Regions from separate parts of the Mesorhizobium sp. M1273 genome, predicted to be linked through region 2. Evidence: predicted binding sites of a transcription regulator. Region 2 holds the regulator's gene; each other region holds the start of a gene.
What was found. The regulator PhoB, encoded in region 2, activates phosphate uptake and scavenging genes when phosphate is short. The targets are predictions, from matches to a motif close to TGTCATNNANCTGTCAT.
Positions count from the first base shown of each region.

Region 1: the regulator PhoB is predicted to act here: its motif matches at 2,905-2,921, upstream of NKH30_RS04215 (RNA degradosome polyphosphate kinase).
Region 3: the regulator PhoB is predicted to act here: its motif matches at 2,153-2,169, upstream of NKH30_RS12360 (ceramide glucosyltransferase).

Region 1 covers NZ_JAMYLV010000002.1:338,829-344,104, reverse strand. The annotation lists gene ppx (exopolyphosphatase) at 1-631, opposite strand, end outside; gene NKH30_RS04215 (RNA degradosome polyphosphate kinase) at 631-2,832, opposite strand; gene NKH30_RS04210 (zinc-finger domain-containing protein) at 2,982-3,227, shown strand; gene NKH30_RS04205 (FAD-dependent monooxygenase) at 3,247-4,464, shown strand; gene NKH30_RS04200 (TIGR02117 family protein) at 4,492-5,163, opposite strand; gene NKH30_RS04195 (metal-sensing transcriptional repressor) at 5,268-5,276, shown strand, end outside.
Region 2 covers NZ_JAMYLV010000005.1:190,938-196,213, reverse strand. The annotation lists gene xylF (D-xylose ABC transporter substrate-binding protein) at 1-685, opposite strand, end outside; gene NKH30_RS08385 (ROK family protein) at 971-2,215, shown strand; gene phoB (phosphate regulon transcriptional regulator PhoB) at 2,225-2,914, opposite strand; gene phoU (phosphate signaling complex protein PhoU) at 2,931-3,638, opposite strand; gene pstB (phosphate ABC transporter ATP-binding protein PstB) at 3,671-4,474, opposite strand; gene pstA (phosphate ABC transporter permease PstA) at 4,471-5,276, opposite strand, start outside.
Region 3 covers NZ_JAMYLV010000009.1:66,614-71,889, reverse strand. The annotation lists gene argF (ornithine carbamoyltransferase) at 1-474, shown strand, start outside; gene NKH30_RS12370 (Hsp33 family molecular chaperone) at 637-1,647, shown strand; gene apaG (Co2+/Mg2+ efflux facilitator ApaG/CorD) at 1,654-2,046, opposite strand; gene NKH30_RS12360 (ceramide glucosyltransferase) at 2,274-3,425, shown strand; gene NKH30_RS12355 (O-succinylhomoserine sulfhydrylase) at 3,462-4,652, opposite strand; SAM riboswitch at 4,723-4,800, opposite strand; gene NKH30_RS12350 (2'-deoxycytidine 5'-triphosphate deaminase) at 4,936-5,276, shown strand, end outside.

The DNA.
Region 1 (5,276 bases), on a different contig from region 2:
CGCCGACCGTGTAGAACGCCCTGCCCTGCCCGCCCTTCAGCAATTTCGCCCGCGCCAGTTGCTCGCGCGTGATCCTTGCCGCCTGGGTCAGCGAGTTCTTCGCCATGTCCTGCAGGCGCAAGCCGCCCAACGGCAGCGTGATGCCGTCACCGATCGTCTCACCGTCAATATCGATCAGCTCGAGGCTGCCGCCGCCAAGGTCGCCGGCAATGCCGTTGGCCGGATGGAAACCGGAAATGACGCCGAGCGCCGAATAATGGGCTTCCTCGCGGCCGCTCAGCACCTGGATCTCGGTCTTGAGCACATCCTCGGCACGGTGGATGAAGTCGGGGCCGTTGACGGCCTCGCGAGCGGCGGCGGTCGCCAGCACATACATGCGCTCGGCGCCGGCCTGGTCGGAGAGTGCGCGGAAACGGCGGAACTCTTCCATCGAGCGCGTCACCGCCTCGGGATCGAGCTTTCCGGTCGAAACGATGCCGCGGCCGAGGCCGGCCAGCATCTTTTCGTTGAACAGCAAGGTCGGCGAACGCGCCAGCCCCTCATAGATGACAAGACGGATCGAGTTCGATCCGATATCGATGATGGACAGCGGTCGGCGGTCCTGAAGCCGGCCCTGGGACGCTGAAATCATCAGCCCGTCGCTGCGTTCTGTTTCTTGCGGCGCTTGAACTGCGCGATGCGCTTGGGCGCATGCGACTTCAACGCATCGCCCCGTCCGGACAGGCTCGGATTGGTCATGAAATATTCCTGCGCGTTGAACGGTTCCTCGCCCTCCTCCAGCACGACGCGCCGGGAGGTTCCGTCAGCCAATACGTCGAAACTTTGCTGGTTGTCCATGATGTTGCCGAGCATGATCTGGCCGAGCACCTGTTCATGCACAGTTGGATTGGTGATCGGCACCATGGTCTCGACGCGGCGGTCGAGATTGCGCGGCATCAGATCGGCCGAGGAGATATAGACGATCGCCCCGTCCGAGGGCAGGCCGTGGCCGTTGCCGAAGCAATAGATGCGGCTGTGCTCGAGGAAACGGCCGACGATCGACTTCACCCTAATGTTCTCCGATAGGCCGGGCACCTGCGGTCTCAGGCAGCAGATGCCGCGCACGACGAGATCGATCTCGACGCCGGCGCGGCTGGCATCGTAGAGCGCATCGATGACGATCGGGTCGACCAAGGCGTTCATCTTCATCCAGATGCGGGCCGGCCTGCCCTCCAGCGCGTGGCTGATCTCATCCGAAATGTGCTGGAGGATGCGGTCGCGCAGCGTAAACGGCGAGATGGCCAGCCGCATCTGCTCGGCCGGCTCGGCATAGCCGGTGATGAAGTTGAACAGCTGGGCGACATCGCGCGCGATCGTCGGATCGGTGGTGAAGAAGGACAGGTCGGTGTAGATGCGTGCCGTGACCGGGTGGTAGTTGCCGGTGCCCAGATGCACGTAATTGCGCAGCCTGCCATCCTCGCGCCGCACCACCAGCGACATTTTCGCATGGGTCTTGAGCTCGAGGAAACCGAAGACGACCTGGACGCCGGCGCGCTCGAGGTCGCGCGCCCAGCGGATGTTGGCCTCCTCGTCGAAGCGCGCCTTGAGCTCGACCAGCGCCGTCACCGACTTGCCGGCCTCGGCGGCGTCGACCAGAGCGCGTACGATCGGGCTGTCGTTGGAGGTGCGGTAGAGCGTCTGCTTGATCGCCACCACTTCCGGGTCGGCCATTGCCTGGCGCAGGAACTGCACCACCACGTCGAAAGATTCGTAAGGATGGTGGACGATGATGTCCTTCTCGCGGATCGCCGCAAAACAATCGCCGCCATGCTCGCGGATGCGCTCGGGAAAGCGGGGATTGTAGGGGGTGAATTTCAGATCGTCGCGGGCGACGGCGACGATCTCCGAGATCTGGCTGAGCGCCAGCGGACCGGTGAGCACGCTGATGCGGCTTGCCGAGACGCCGAGCTCGCCGGCGACGAAATCGCGCAATTCGGCCGGCATCAGCCGGTCGAACTCGATCCGGATAACCGAGCCGCGGCGCCGCCGCTTCAGCGCCGTCTCGAACAGCCGCACCAGATCCTCTGATTCTTCCTCGACCTCGATATCGCTGTCGCGGATGATGCGGAACGTGCCGGAGCCCTTGACCTCATAGCCGGGGAACAGCTTGCCGATATAGAGACTGACCGCCTCTTCGAGTGGAATGAAGCGGACATGATGCTTGCGATCCGGCAAACGGATGAAGCGCCTCAGTGCCACCGGCAGGCGCAGAAGCGCGCTCATTTCCTCGCCGTTCTTGCGATGGCGCAATTGCAGCGCCATCGAGAAACCGAGATTGGGAATGAACGGAAACGGATGCGCCGGGTCGATCGACAGCGGCGTCAGGACCGGAAATACCTGCTCCTGGAAATGGTCCTCGAGCCAGGTCTTCTCGTCCTTGGTCAGGCCATCGCGGGTGATGCTTTCGATGCCTTGTTTGTCGAGCAGCAGCATCAGCGCCGAAAGGCTGTTCTGCTGGTCCTCCTGCAGGCGCTCGACCTCGCGCAGCAATTGTTCGAGCTGCTGCTCGGGAGTGCGCCCATCCGGGCTCTTCAGCACGATGCCTTCGCGCACCTGGCCGGCAAGACCAGCGACGCGGACCATGAAGAACTCGTCGAGGTTGGCGGCCGATATCGACAGGAAGCGAACGCGCTCGAGCAGCGGGTGATTGGCGTTCAGCGATTCCTCGAGCACGCGCCGGTTGAATTGCAGCCAGGAAAACTCGCGATTGACGAAGCGATCGGGATTGCCGCCTTCGGGGCTCGCCGCCTCGACGGTGATGAATTCGTTCTGCACCGGCTTCAGTTCGTTCATGGTTTCCGCTCTTCCCACACCGTTCGACGACCATAGCCTTAACCGGCTTAACTTATCCTCTGACAGGCTTTTGCGACAGTTTCATTTCATCGATCTTGCAAAGAGACGGGTTATGATCCAGATGCAATCGACAAGATCAGGAGACGACGATGGCAGGCGGTTCCATTCCCCATTTCCAGAACGATGCGGGCTATCCGGCAATCGACATCGGCGTCAAGGAATTCATGTGCACCGGCGCCAATCCGCCTTTCGACCATCCGCATGTATTTCTCGACATGGGCGACGACAATGAAAAGGTCTGCCCCTATTGCTCGACGCTCTATCGCTATTCGCCGAAACTGAAGGCATTGGAAACGCAGCCGCCGGGCTGCCTCTATATCGACCAGGCCGCCTGATTCTTCCGCGACAAGCCTGATGCAGGAAACGCAGTCCCGGCAGGTGGTCATCGCCGGGGCGGGCGTCGCCGGGCTGACCGCGGCACTGGCCTTCGCCGAGCGCGGCTATCGGGTAAAACTGTTCGAACAGGCGAAGCACCTCGAGGCTGCCGGCGCCGGTATCCAGCTTTCGCCCAACGCGACGCGCATCCTACGGCAGCTCGGCGTACTCGATCGGCTGCTGGCGACGGCGGTGCGGCCGGAGGCAGTCGTGCTCAAGGATGCCGCCACGCTGCGCAAGCTGGCGCGCGTACCGCTTGGCCAGGCGGCCGAAACGCGCTGGGGAGCGCCCTATCTCGTTGCCCACCGCGCGGATCTGCAGTCAGCGCTGATGCAGCGGATAGCCGAGCGGCCCGAGGTCGAGCTTGTCACCGGTGCCCGCGTCGGCGGCGTCGCAACCGGACCGAATGGCATCACCGCAACAGTCGAGATTGCCGGCACGACCATCGAAACCGAAGCATCGTTGCTGGTCGGAGCCGATGGCGTCTGGTCGTCGGTGCGAGAAAAACTGGCCCGCAAGGCGGCCGAATTCGGCAGAAGCCGATTCTCGGGCGAGCTTGCCTGGCGCGCCACGGTGGCCGCGGACAGCCTTGCCGGACAAGCCTTCAGGGCGATCGGTGCGCCCGATTGCGTTACCGCATTCCTCCATCCAGGCTTCCATATGGTCGCCTATCCGGTCAGCCGTGGCACTGTCTTCAACCTCGCGGCCTTCACCAAGGGCGAGCGCATCGCCGAAGGCTGGTCGGGGTATGCCGACCCCGCCAGCCTCGCCAGCGCCATGCGCGGTACCGCGCCGGCGCTGGTTCGCCTGGCGAACGAGGCGGCGCCGTGGACGGCATGGCCGATCCACATTGTCGAGCAACGGCGGTGGACGACGCCGCAAGGCATCGCGCTGATCGGCGATGCGGCGCACGCGATGACGCCGTTTGCCGCACAGGGCGCGGCGATGGCGATCGAGGACGCGGCGACGCTTGCCGGCTTCGTTGCGGCCTCCACAGCCGATCTTGAGGGGGCGCTTGCCGCCTGGGAACAGGCGCGGCGGCCGCGCGTCGCCCAGGTCGCCCGCCGCGGCGCCGTCAATCGCCTCGCCTGGCATGCGGCCGGGCCGGTGGCGATGGCCCGCAACCTGTTCCTGGCGATGCGCTCGCCCGAAAAACTCGCCGCCGATCTCGACTGGCTCTACGGCTGGCGGGCGTAGGACGTTCGGCGGTCCTAAGTCGCCCGGTCAATTGTAAAGCCGCATCGACAGGCCGAGCGATGCCGGCAGCGGGTTCCACCAGCCGGTGCGCAGCCCGGCGGTGCGCAGTGCCGCCGCCGCCCAGGTGTTGCAGCCGACCAGCGCGTTGAAACGGCCATTGCCTTCGAAGAAACGATCGAAACGGGAATACGCCGCATTCTCGATCGGCATGGCCCCGCTCGGTCCCTGCCGCAAGCTTCCCGCAATGTAATCGAGCAGCGCCGTAAACCGCTCCTCGCCGATGTCGAAGCCGGCGACGTCGGGATGCGGCTCGGCGATTTCGCCTGAAATGTCGACATGCATCACCGAGGCATCGACGGTCAGCGCCTTCATCACCGGCACTGCCTTCAGTTCCGACCAGGTCGGCGTCTCGAGATAGAAGGCGCGGCCGCCCCAGCCGAAGACGATGTAGCGGACCTCCGCCACGTCTGCTGGAATGCCGGCATCGACCAGGAAATGGAAGCGCCGGCGCACATCGTCGTCGACCGGGATGGCGATGTCGGTGTGGATCGGATTTTTCAGCACCAGGATGCGGTGGCTTGAGCCGATCGGATCGGCAACTGCCGCCGGCCAGAGCGGGCGCGGCAGCAGTGTGCCCAATGCCACCGCAAGGACTGCTGCAACGACCAGCAGGCCAAGAAAACGGGCAAGCTTCTTCATGGGAAAGGCATAGAACAAGCAATGCTCAAGGTGAAGCCCCTCCGAAAGTTGCACAGCTGACTTAGAGCTTGACGCGTATCCTCCCCGGGAGGATACGCTGAGGCATGTCAGAT
Region 2 (5,276 bases):
CGGCGACGACGCCGCCGGCAGTGCCGTCATTGGCCGCGACCACGGCATCGACCTTGTTGTCGTTGGCGGTCAGGAACTGTTCCATGTTCTTCTGAGCGTTGGCCGGCAGCCAGCCGTCGGTATAGGCCTCGCCAACATTCTTGATCTTGCCGCTGTCTATTGCCGCCTTCAGCACCTCCATCGAACCGGCAAACAGGAAATCGGCATTCGGATCGGAACCCGAACCCTTGATGAAGACGTAGTTGCCTTCCGGCTTCACCTTGAAGACTTCCCGGGCCTGCATGCGGCCGACTTCCTTGTTGTCGAAGGTCAGGTAAAAGACGTCCTTGTTCTCGATCAGCCGGTCGTAGCCGACAACCGGAATACCTTCGTCCAGCGCCTTTTGCACGGCCGGCCCGATGGCCGAGGCGTCCTGCGCCAGGATGATCAGTGCGTTGGCGCCCTGCGAGATCAGGCTCTCGACGTCGGTGAGCTGCTTGCCGGGGTTGGACTGTGCGTCGGCGGAAATATACTTGTCGCCTGCGGCCTCGATGGCCGCCTTCATTGCGGCCTCGTCGGTCTTCCAGCGCTCTTCCTGGAAGTTCGACCAGGAAACGCCGATGACCTTGTCTTTAGCCTGCGCCACCGACGCCAGCGCCAGCGTCATGGCGACACCCGCCAGAATGGCGGTCGTGAATTTCTTCATCATATCCTCCCTGCGCCGCGTACGGCGTGACCAATTGGCTCAAAGACCAGCTTAGAAGCTCTAATTTTTTCGAGCCTCGAAAAAATACTGGTCCGATCTCCGGCTGCTGTCAACATCGATTCTGATGGATTTTGATGACTCTGCGAGTTTTTTCGAGCGTCGGAATAAACGATGACAGCGCCACCTGCATCTGACACTATTTGCCTCATCCGACACTATTTGTCGGACATTACCGACGGCTTCCGGTTCATGAGCGGCCGCGGCAACCGGGAGGAAAGCAAAACAATGTCGGTCGGAATCCGCCATGACGATTTGCGCCGGCGCAACCGGGCGATGGTGATCTCGGCGGTGCGCCGGGCCGGCCAGCCATCGCGTACTGAGATCGCAGCTACCACCGGCCTCAGTCATTCGACCATATCGGCGATTTCTTCCGACCTGATACGGGAAGGCATCCTCGCCGAGAGCAAGCCAAGTGAGCCCGTTTCGTTGAAACGCGGTCGTCCGCAAGTCGGCCTCGCCCTCAACCCGGAAGCGGCGGCGGTGCTGACCGTGGTGTTGTCGCTGAATTTCCTTTCGGCCGCCATTATCGACTACACGGGACAGGTGGTCGCCGAGGAACAGCGCCGGCTGGACACGCTGACTATGCCGCGCGACGAGCTGATCCGTGAATGCATGGCCATCGTCCGGCGCCGGCTGCAGGATCCAGATCTTGACGTCCGCAGTGTCGCCCGCATCGCCCTGGCGATTCAGGGCATTACCGACTCCCCTGCACGCGCCATGCTGTGGTCGCCGATCACGCCGCAGACCGACATCGCCTTTGCCGACATGCTGGAGGACGAATTCGGCATCCCGGCAACGGTGGAGAACGACTGCAACATGATGGCGGTGGCTTTGCGCTGGCGCAATCCGGATCGCTATCGCGATGACTTCATCGCCATCCTGCTTTCGCATGGCATCGGCATGGGGCTGGTGCTGAAGGGCGAACTGTTCACCGGGACGCATTCCTCGGGCGGCGAATTTGGCCACATGATCCATCGTCCGGGCGGCGCGCTCTGCCGTTGCGGGCGGCGCGGCTGCATCGAGGCGTATGCCGGCAACTACGCCATCTGGCGCAACGCCAGGCAGATGAGCGAAGACAGCGAACCGGTCGCCGACGTCAGCGACGCCGACATGCGCGCACTGGCGGCCCGGGCGCGCGAGAAAGATGGGCCGGAACGCGAGGCCTACCGCAAGGCCGGCGAAGCGCTGGGTTTCGGTCTCGGCTCGCTGTTCGCGCTGATCGATCCGGCACCGGTCGCGATGGTCGGCGCCAGTGCCGCCGCCTTCGATCTGATCGAGCCGGCCTTGCGGAAGGCAATCGCCCAGACCGCCGGCGGCCAGCATTCAGGCTCGATCTCCTTCGATACAGAGCCGAACGAATTGCCTCTGATCCGCGAAGGCTGCGCGATGCGGGCGTTAAGCTTCGTCGACCAGGAGATTTTCGCGCCGGGCGCGCAAATGAGGCCCAGCGTCAGAAAGAACGTAGCCTGACCAGGCGGGTCAATCTTCCCTGATCGCATAGCCGGCGCCGCGGATGGTGCGGATGACATCCGGCATCCGGCCGTTGTTGACGGCTTTGCGCAGCCGCCCGACATGCACGTCGACGGTGCGTTCGTCGATGTAGATTGTCTCCCCCCAGACATTATCGAGTAACTGGCTGCGCGAGAAGACACGGCCCGGATGCCGCATCATGAACTCGAGCAGCCGGAATTCGGTCGGCCCGAGCCTGATTTCGCTCTTCTTGCGATAGACCCTGTGCGATTCGCGATCGAGCACGATGTCGCCGACCTTCAGCACGCTGGACAGCACTTCCGGCTTGGCGCGCCGCAGCAGCGCCTTGACCCTGGCCATGAATTCCGGTGTCGAAAACGGCTTGACCAGATAGTCGTCGGCGCCGGTCGAAAGACCGCGCACCCGGTCGCTCTCCTCGCCGCGCGCGGTCAGCATGATGATCGGCAGCCGCTCGGTTTCGGGGCGCACCCGCAACCGACGACAGAGCTCGATGCCGGAAACCGCTGGTATCATCCAGTCGAGCACCAAAAGGTCGGGCACATTCTCCTGCAAACGGATCTCGGCTTCGTCGCCGCGTGTCACCACCTCGACCTGGTAGCCTTCGGATTCGAGATTGTAGCGGAGCAGCACACCCAACGGCTCCTCGTCCTCCACCACCATTATGCGTGGTGCGATCATCGGCTGGGCACCCCCATCATGTCACCGGTGCGGACATTGTCGTTTCGTCCTGCTTCGGACGATTGACCGGCAATTGCTCGCCGGTCAGCACATAATACGCATTTTCGGCGATGTTGGTGACATGGTCGCCGATCCGCTCCAGATTCTTGGCGCAGAACAGCAGGTGCGTGCAAGCGGTGATGTTGCGCGGATCTTCCATCATGTAGGTCAACAGCTCGCGGAACACGGACGTGTATTTAACGTCGATGCGCTCGTCGGCGGCACGAAGCTTGGCCAACGCGGCCGCATCGCCTGCAGCATATTCCTCGATGACACCCTGCACCTGGATGAGAACCAGCTGCGCCATCGCGTCGATGGAATGCGACAGGTCCCGCGGCGTGGCGCTGAGGCCGACCGCACTCACGCGCTTGGCGATATTCTTGGCAAGGTCGCCGATGCGTTCGAGGTCGCCCGCCATGCGGATCGCTCCGACCACATGGCGAAGATCGTGGGCCATCGGCTGGCGTTTGGCGATCAGGGTGATGGCGCGGTCGTCCAGTTCGCGTTGACGCGCATCCATGATGGCGTCGTCGGAAACGACGCGTTGCGCCAGCACGTTGTCGGAATTCAACAGCGCCTTGGTCGCCCCGCCGACCATCGAACCGGCGAGGTCGGCCATGTCGCGGATCAGCTTGCTGATCTGCTCGAGATCCTCGTCGAAAGAAGCGACTGTGTGTTCGCCCATGGTCCTGTCCTCATATGCATGATCGGAACGGCTCAGCCGAAGCGGCCAGTGATGTAGTCCTGCGTGCGCTTCTCGCGGGGCGACGTGAAGATCTTCTCGGTCCGGTCGAACTCGACCAGTTCACCCAGATACATGAAGGCCGTCTGGCGCGACACGCGCGCCGCCTGCTGCATGTTGTGGGTGACGATGACGATCGTGTAGTCGGCTTGCAATTCGTCGATCAGTTCCTCGATCTTGGCAGTCGACAGCGGGTCGAGGGCCGAAGCCGGTTCGTCGAGCAGAATGACTTCCGGCTTCACGGCCACGGTGCGGGCGATACAGAGCCGCTGCTGCTGGCCGCCGGATAGGCTCAAGCCGCTGGCGTTGAGCTTGTCCTTGACCTCGCTCCACAGCGCGGCGCGCTTCAACGCCTGTTCGACGCGGCCGTCCATCTCGGACTTGCCGAGGTTCTCGTAGAGCCTGACGCCGAAGGCGATGTTCTCGTAGATCGACATCGGGAACGGCGTCGGCTTCTGGAACACCATGCCGATCTTGGTCCTGAGGAGGTTGAGATCCTGCGACCGGTCGAGAATGTTCTTGCCGTCGAGCAGCACCTGGCCCTCGGCCGTCTGTTTTGGGTAGAGCTCATAGATGCGGTTGAATACACGCAGCAGCGTCGATTTCCCGCAGCCCGAAGGGCCGATGAAGGCCGTGACACTGCGCTCAGGCAGCGACAGGCTGATGTCCTTCAGCGCCTTGCTCTGGCCGTAGTAGAAGTTGAGATTCTTGACCTCGATCTTCGTCTTCTCGGCGACCGTTTCGGCCATCGTCATGTCTGGGGACAACATCTGTGTCATCTGTCCTCTCTGCGTCCGGTAAGGCTGCGGGCGAGGATGCTCAAGCCCAGAACCGTCAGGGTGATTATGAGTGCGCCGGTCCACGCCAGTTGCTGCCATTCCTCGTAAGGGCTGAGAGCGAACTGGAAGATGGTCACCGGCAGGCTGGCCATCGGCGCGTTGATATTGCTGCTCCAGAACTGGTTGTTGAGCGCGGTGAAGAGCAGCGGCGCCGTCTCGCCGGAAATGCGTGCTATCGCCAGCAATATGCCGGTGACGATGCCGGACAATGCGGCGCGGTAGGCGACCGAACGGATCACCACCCAGCGCGGCGCGCCGATCGCGGCACCGGCTTCACGCAACGCGTTCGGCACCAGGTTGAGCATGTCTTCAGTGGTGCGCACGACCACCGGAATGACCAGGATGGCAAGCGCAACGGCGCCGGCAATGGCCGAGAAATGTCCCATTGGCCGCACCATCAGCTCATAGACAAACAAGCCTATGATGATCGACGGCGCCGACAACAGGATGTCGTTGATGAAGCGGACGACGGTGGTGATGCGCGAAAAGCGTCCATACTCGGCCATGTAGGTTCCCGCCAGCACGCCGATCGGCGTGCCGACGACAACGGCGATGATCGTCATCAGCAGGCTGCCCGTGATGGCATTGAGCAAGCCGCCGGCCTCGCCCGGTGGTGGCGTCATCTCGGTGAAGACCGCGAGCGAAAGCCCGGCTGTGCCCTTATAGACCAACGCGCCGAGAATGAGCGCCAGCCAGGCAAGCCCGATGCCGGCGGCGACGACGCAAAGCGCCATCATCACCG
Region 3 (5,276 bases), on a different contig from region 2:
GGTCCGGTGGCCGGTAAAACGATCGCCTGGACCGGCGACGGCAACAACGTGCTGCATTCGCTGCTGGAGGCATCCGCGCGGTTCCATTTCAAGCTGAATGTCGCCGTGCCCGAGGGCAGCGAACCGGCCCAGAAGCATGTCGACTGGTCGAAAGCCAATGGCGGCAAGCTGAAATTCACCCGTTCGCCCGAGGAGGCCGTTCACGAGGCCGACTGCATCGTCACCGACTGCTGGGTGTCGATGGGCCAGGAGCACCGTGCCCGCGGCCACAATGTCTTCCTGCCCTATCAGGTCAATGCGGCACTGATGGCGAAAGCCAAGCCGGATGCGCTGTTCATGCACTGTCTGCCGGCGCATCGCGGTGAGGAGGTTACCGACGAGGTCATCGACGGACCGCATTCGGTGGTGTTCGACGAGGCCGAGAACCGGCTCCATGCCCAGAAGGCGGTCCTGGCCTGGTGCCTGGGCGCTTGATACGAGCCGCGGTGATCCGGGCCGGCCTGATCTGCGCCGCCTTGATCTGGGCCGCCTTGATCCGGGAGTTGGTGGTGCCTATCTCAGGCGCATCACGCAAATCGAGCGCGTCTCGTCGCATGCGCCCCGGAGGGCGGCATCGCCGCGCCCCGGAGCTTTGTCATGTTGGAAACTCATCAATTGGCTGAACATAAACCCAAGCTCGGCGAATTCGGCTACGCCGGCGACGACCATGTCGTGCCGTTCGAGGTCGGCCCGCTCGACGTGCGCGGTCGCACCGTCCAGCTCGGGCCGATGCTCGATGCTATTCTCAGCCGCCACGACTATCCCGAGCCGGTCGCCCGGCTCCTGGCTGAAGCCTGTGTGTTGACGGTATTGCTCGGAACTTCGCTGAAGTTCGAGGGCAAGTTCATTCTGCAGACCCGCACCGACGGGCCGGTCGACATGCTGGTCGCGGATTTCTCCACGCCGCACGCGCTGCGCGCTTATGCCCGCTTCGATGCCGACCGGCTGCAGGCTTTGACTTCTGCCGGCGAGACGTCACCGCAGACGCTGCTCGGCAGCGGCGTCCTGGCGCTGACCATCGACCAGGGCGCCCACACACAACGCTACCAGGGCATCGTCCAGCTCGACGGCGTCACACTGGAAGATGCCGCACGCACTTATTTCCGCCAGTCTGAGCAGATTCCGACCGACCTCCGGCTTTCGGTTGCCAAGCTTCTGACGCCCGGCGTCGGCGGTGCCCGCGAACAATGGCGGGCCGGTGGCCTGCTGGCACAATTCCTGCCGCAATCGGCGGAGCGCATGCGCGTACCCGACCTTCCAGGTGGCGACGGCGATCCGCGTGAGGAAATCCACGACCCGACCGACAATTCCTGGCAGGAGCTGCTGGCGCTGCTTGGTACTATTGAACCGACCGAGCTGATCGATCCGACGATCGGTGCCGAACGGCTGCTTTACCGGCTTTTCCACGAGCATGGCGTCCGCGTGTTCGGCGGGGTGCCGGTCGCCGACCAGTGCTCATGCTCGAGGGAGAAGATCCACGGCATCCTCGAAGGCTTTTCCGCCGAGGAGATCAGGGACAGCACCGAGGATGGCAGCATTCACGTCGCCTGCGAATTCTGCTCGAAGCAATATGACTTCGACCCGGCGGAGTTTGCAGCGGCCGGATGACGGCCGTCAATTGACGGTGCGCCGCATTCCCGGCAAGTCGAGCGAGAAGGCGGGGATGGCGACGTCGAACGTCTCGCCCCGCCTGTTGCGCATGGTGTAGTGCCCGACCATGATGCCGGACGGCGTCGAGAGCGGGCATCCAGACGTATACTGATAGCTGTCGCCGGGGTTGAGTCCGGGTTGCTCGCCGACGACCCCGGGGCCGCGCACTTCCTCGACCTTGCCGGTGCCGTCGGTAATGTGCCAGTAGCGCGACAGAAGCTGCACGAACTCATCCGACTGATTGTCGATGGTCACCTGATATCCCCAGACATAGCGGTTTTGCGGCGGGTCGGAGTGATCCTCCAGATAGAACGGCCTGACCTGCACTTCGATGTTGCGGGTGACGGCGCTGTACATAAACTGCTCCAAAGCAATGTAGATGGAACTTTCGACGCTCAGCGCAGTTTGATCAACGATGCGCGTCATCTCCTTGCCCGACTCGAGCGCAGGTGCCGAAAAACAATGTCATTTAAGTGACACATGACAATGATGGTGTGCAGGCTTGTGCCGGGCGACTCAGCGTTCTGTCGAATTGTTGAAAACGGCCGTCATGCGGCCGGCACTTCTGGAGTGACCAGATCTCGATGGAACCGACATTCGCAGCCGCCCTCCTTTCCATAGCCCTCCTTCTTTCAAATCTCGCCAGCATCCTGTTAGCTTCGCTGAAGCTGAAGCGACCAGCCAGGATCGCACCGCCCGCCAACGCGCCGCCGGTATCGATCGTCATCCCGGCACGCGGCATCGAGCCGTTTGCCGAAGAGACGCTGGAGCGCGCCTTCTCACTCGACTGGCCGCGCTACGAACTCATCTTCTGCGTTGCCCATGCCGACGACCCGGTGGTCAAGCCGATCACCGCCGCAATGGCGCGCTTTCCAGCTATTCGCGCCCGCCTTCTAGTCGGTGACGACCGCATCAGCGGCAATCCAAAACTCAACAATTGCGTGAAGGGTTGGGAAGCGGCGCATTATCGCTGGGTCATCCTTGCCGATTCCAATGTGCTTATGCCGAGCGACTACGTCCAGCAGCTGATGGCGGCATGGCGGCATGGCACTGGCCTCGTCTGCTCGACGCCGATCGGCTCGCGGCCGGACGGCTTCTGGGGGGAGGTCGAATGCGCCTTTCTCAACACGCTGCAGGCACGCTGGCAGTACGCTGGAGAGGCGCTCGGCCTCGGCTTCGCGCAGGGCAAGAGCATGTTGTGGAACAAGCCGATGCTCGACGCCAATGGCGGCATCCGCGCGCTTGCCGCCGAGATCGCCGAGGACGCCGCCGCGACCAAGCTGGTCAACGGGCTCGGACTGCGGGTCAATCTTGTCGCCTCGCCCTTCGAACAGCCGCTCGGCCGGCGCACGCTTGGCGAGATCTGGTCGCGGCAGGCGCGCTGGGCGCGGCTGCGCCGCGTCACCTTCGCGCTGTTCTTCGCCCCCGAGATCCTGATCGGCGCGGCGCCGCCGCTGGTGCTTGCGCTGATCGCGGCGGCTGACGCCGGCGTCAGCCTGCCGGCAACCGCCATCGCCGTGCTGGTTGCGGCCTACCTGCCGGAATGCGCCTTGGCCTCGGCCAAGGGATGGCAGCTGTCGCTGCGCACCATCCCGGCGATGATGGCGCGAGACCTGATGCTTCCCGCCATTTGGGCGCGCGGATGGCTGAGCGGCGCCGTCGACTGGCGCGGCAATGTGATGACTATCCAGACCAAGGCCGTCGCGGAGCTGGAAGAGACCCCGTCCGGCGCCTGATCGGCGCGTCCCCGCTCGCCTCTGTTCGGCCAGCCCTTATCCGGCAAACCTCAGTGCCTGCTCGATGTCTTCGAGCAGGTCGTCGGCGTCCTCAAGGCCAACTGACAGCCTGAGCGTTCCCGGTCCGATGCCGAGCTCGGCGCGGGCCTCATCGGTCAAGTTCTTGTGCGTCGTCGTGGCCGGATGGGTGATCAGGCTCTTGGCGTCGCCGAGATTGTTGGAAATGAGCACGACGTCGAGTGCGTTCTGGAAGGCAAAGGCCCCCTGCTTGCCGGCCTTCACATCCATGCAGATCAGCGTCGAGCCACCCGACATCTGCCTCTTGACCACGGCCGCTTGCGGGTGATCGGCACGGCCGGGATAGATGACACGGGCGATTTGCGGGCGCTCGGCCAGGAAATCCGCGATGCGGCCGGCACTTTCCGTCTGCTGGCGTACGCGTAGCGGCAGCGTCTCCAGGCCTTTCAGCAGCGTCCAGGCATTGAAGGGCGAGAGGCTTGGGCCGGTGTGGCGGAAATAGTCATGCAGGTTCTCGTCGATCCATTTCTTGTCCGACAGAACGATGCCGCCAAGACAGCGCCCCTGGCCGTCAATATGCTTCGTGGCCGAATAGACGACGATGTGGGCGCCGAGCTGCAGGGGTTTCTGCTGCAAGGGCGTGGCGAACACATTGTCGACGATCAGCCTGGCGCCGATCGCATTGGCAAGTGCCGCGACGGCGGCAATGTCGATCACTTCCAGCGTAGGATTGGTCGGGCTTTCCAGGAAGAACAGTTTGGTGTTCGGCTTGACCGCCTTTTCCCAATTGGCGATGTCGGTGCCGTCGACCAGCGTTGCCTCAATGCCGTATTTCGGCGCCAGCGTCTCGACCACCCAGCGGCAGGAGCCGAACAGCGCGCGCGCCGCCACGATATGGTCGCCCGCCTTGGCGCTGCACAGCAGTGCTGCCGTCACCGCCGCCATGCCGGATGCCGTGGCGCGCGCGTCTTCGGCTCCTTCCAGCGCGCACATGCGTTTCTCAAACATGTCGACCGTCGGATTGGCATAGCGCGAATAGATGAAGCCCGGCTCCTCGCCCTTGAAGCGGGCCTCCGCCGCTTGCGCCGTCTCGTAGACATAGCCTTGGGTGAGATACATCGCCTCGGAGGTCTCGCCGAAGCCGGAACGCAGCGTTCCGGCATGCACGAGTGCGGTCTGAGGCTTCCAGTCGCGCTTCTTGGTCATCATTCTATCCAAACACCAAAATTGGTCCAAACAACAAAAAACCGGTCGCGAAAGTCGCAACCGGTCCATATGGCCTTGCGGCCCGACGGTCCTTTAGCGACTTGTTTAACGTGGCTGCAAGCCGACCGGCCAAATCACCACGGGATAACGAGCTTTAGACCCGCGCCACGCTTGCGTCAATTGCCGGCATGATTAAGAGGGTTGTACCAAGCAGGTGCCAAACGCGTCCACGGTCGGACCTGCGACAGAACAAGACCTCGCCCGGCGTTCGAACGGAGCCAGACCCTTGCGGCAGACAGGCATTCTTCCCGATCAGGATATTTCCGCGCTGTTCCAGACGGGCGCGCTGAAATCGCCGCGCACGCTCGATGCCGATCAGATCCAGCCGGCCAGCCTTGACCTCAGGCTCGGCGACAAGGCCTGGCGGGTGCGTGCTTCCTTCTTGCCCGGCCCGGACCACAGGGTTGCCGACAAGCTCGACCGGCTGAAGCTGCACGAGATCAACCTCGCCGAAGGTGCCGTGCTGGAAACCGGCTGCGTCTACATCGTGCCGCTGCTCGAAAGCCTGGCGCTGCCCGCCCATATTTCCGCCTCCGCCAACCCGAAAAGCTCGACCGGACGGCTCGA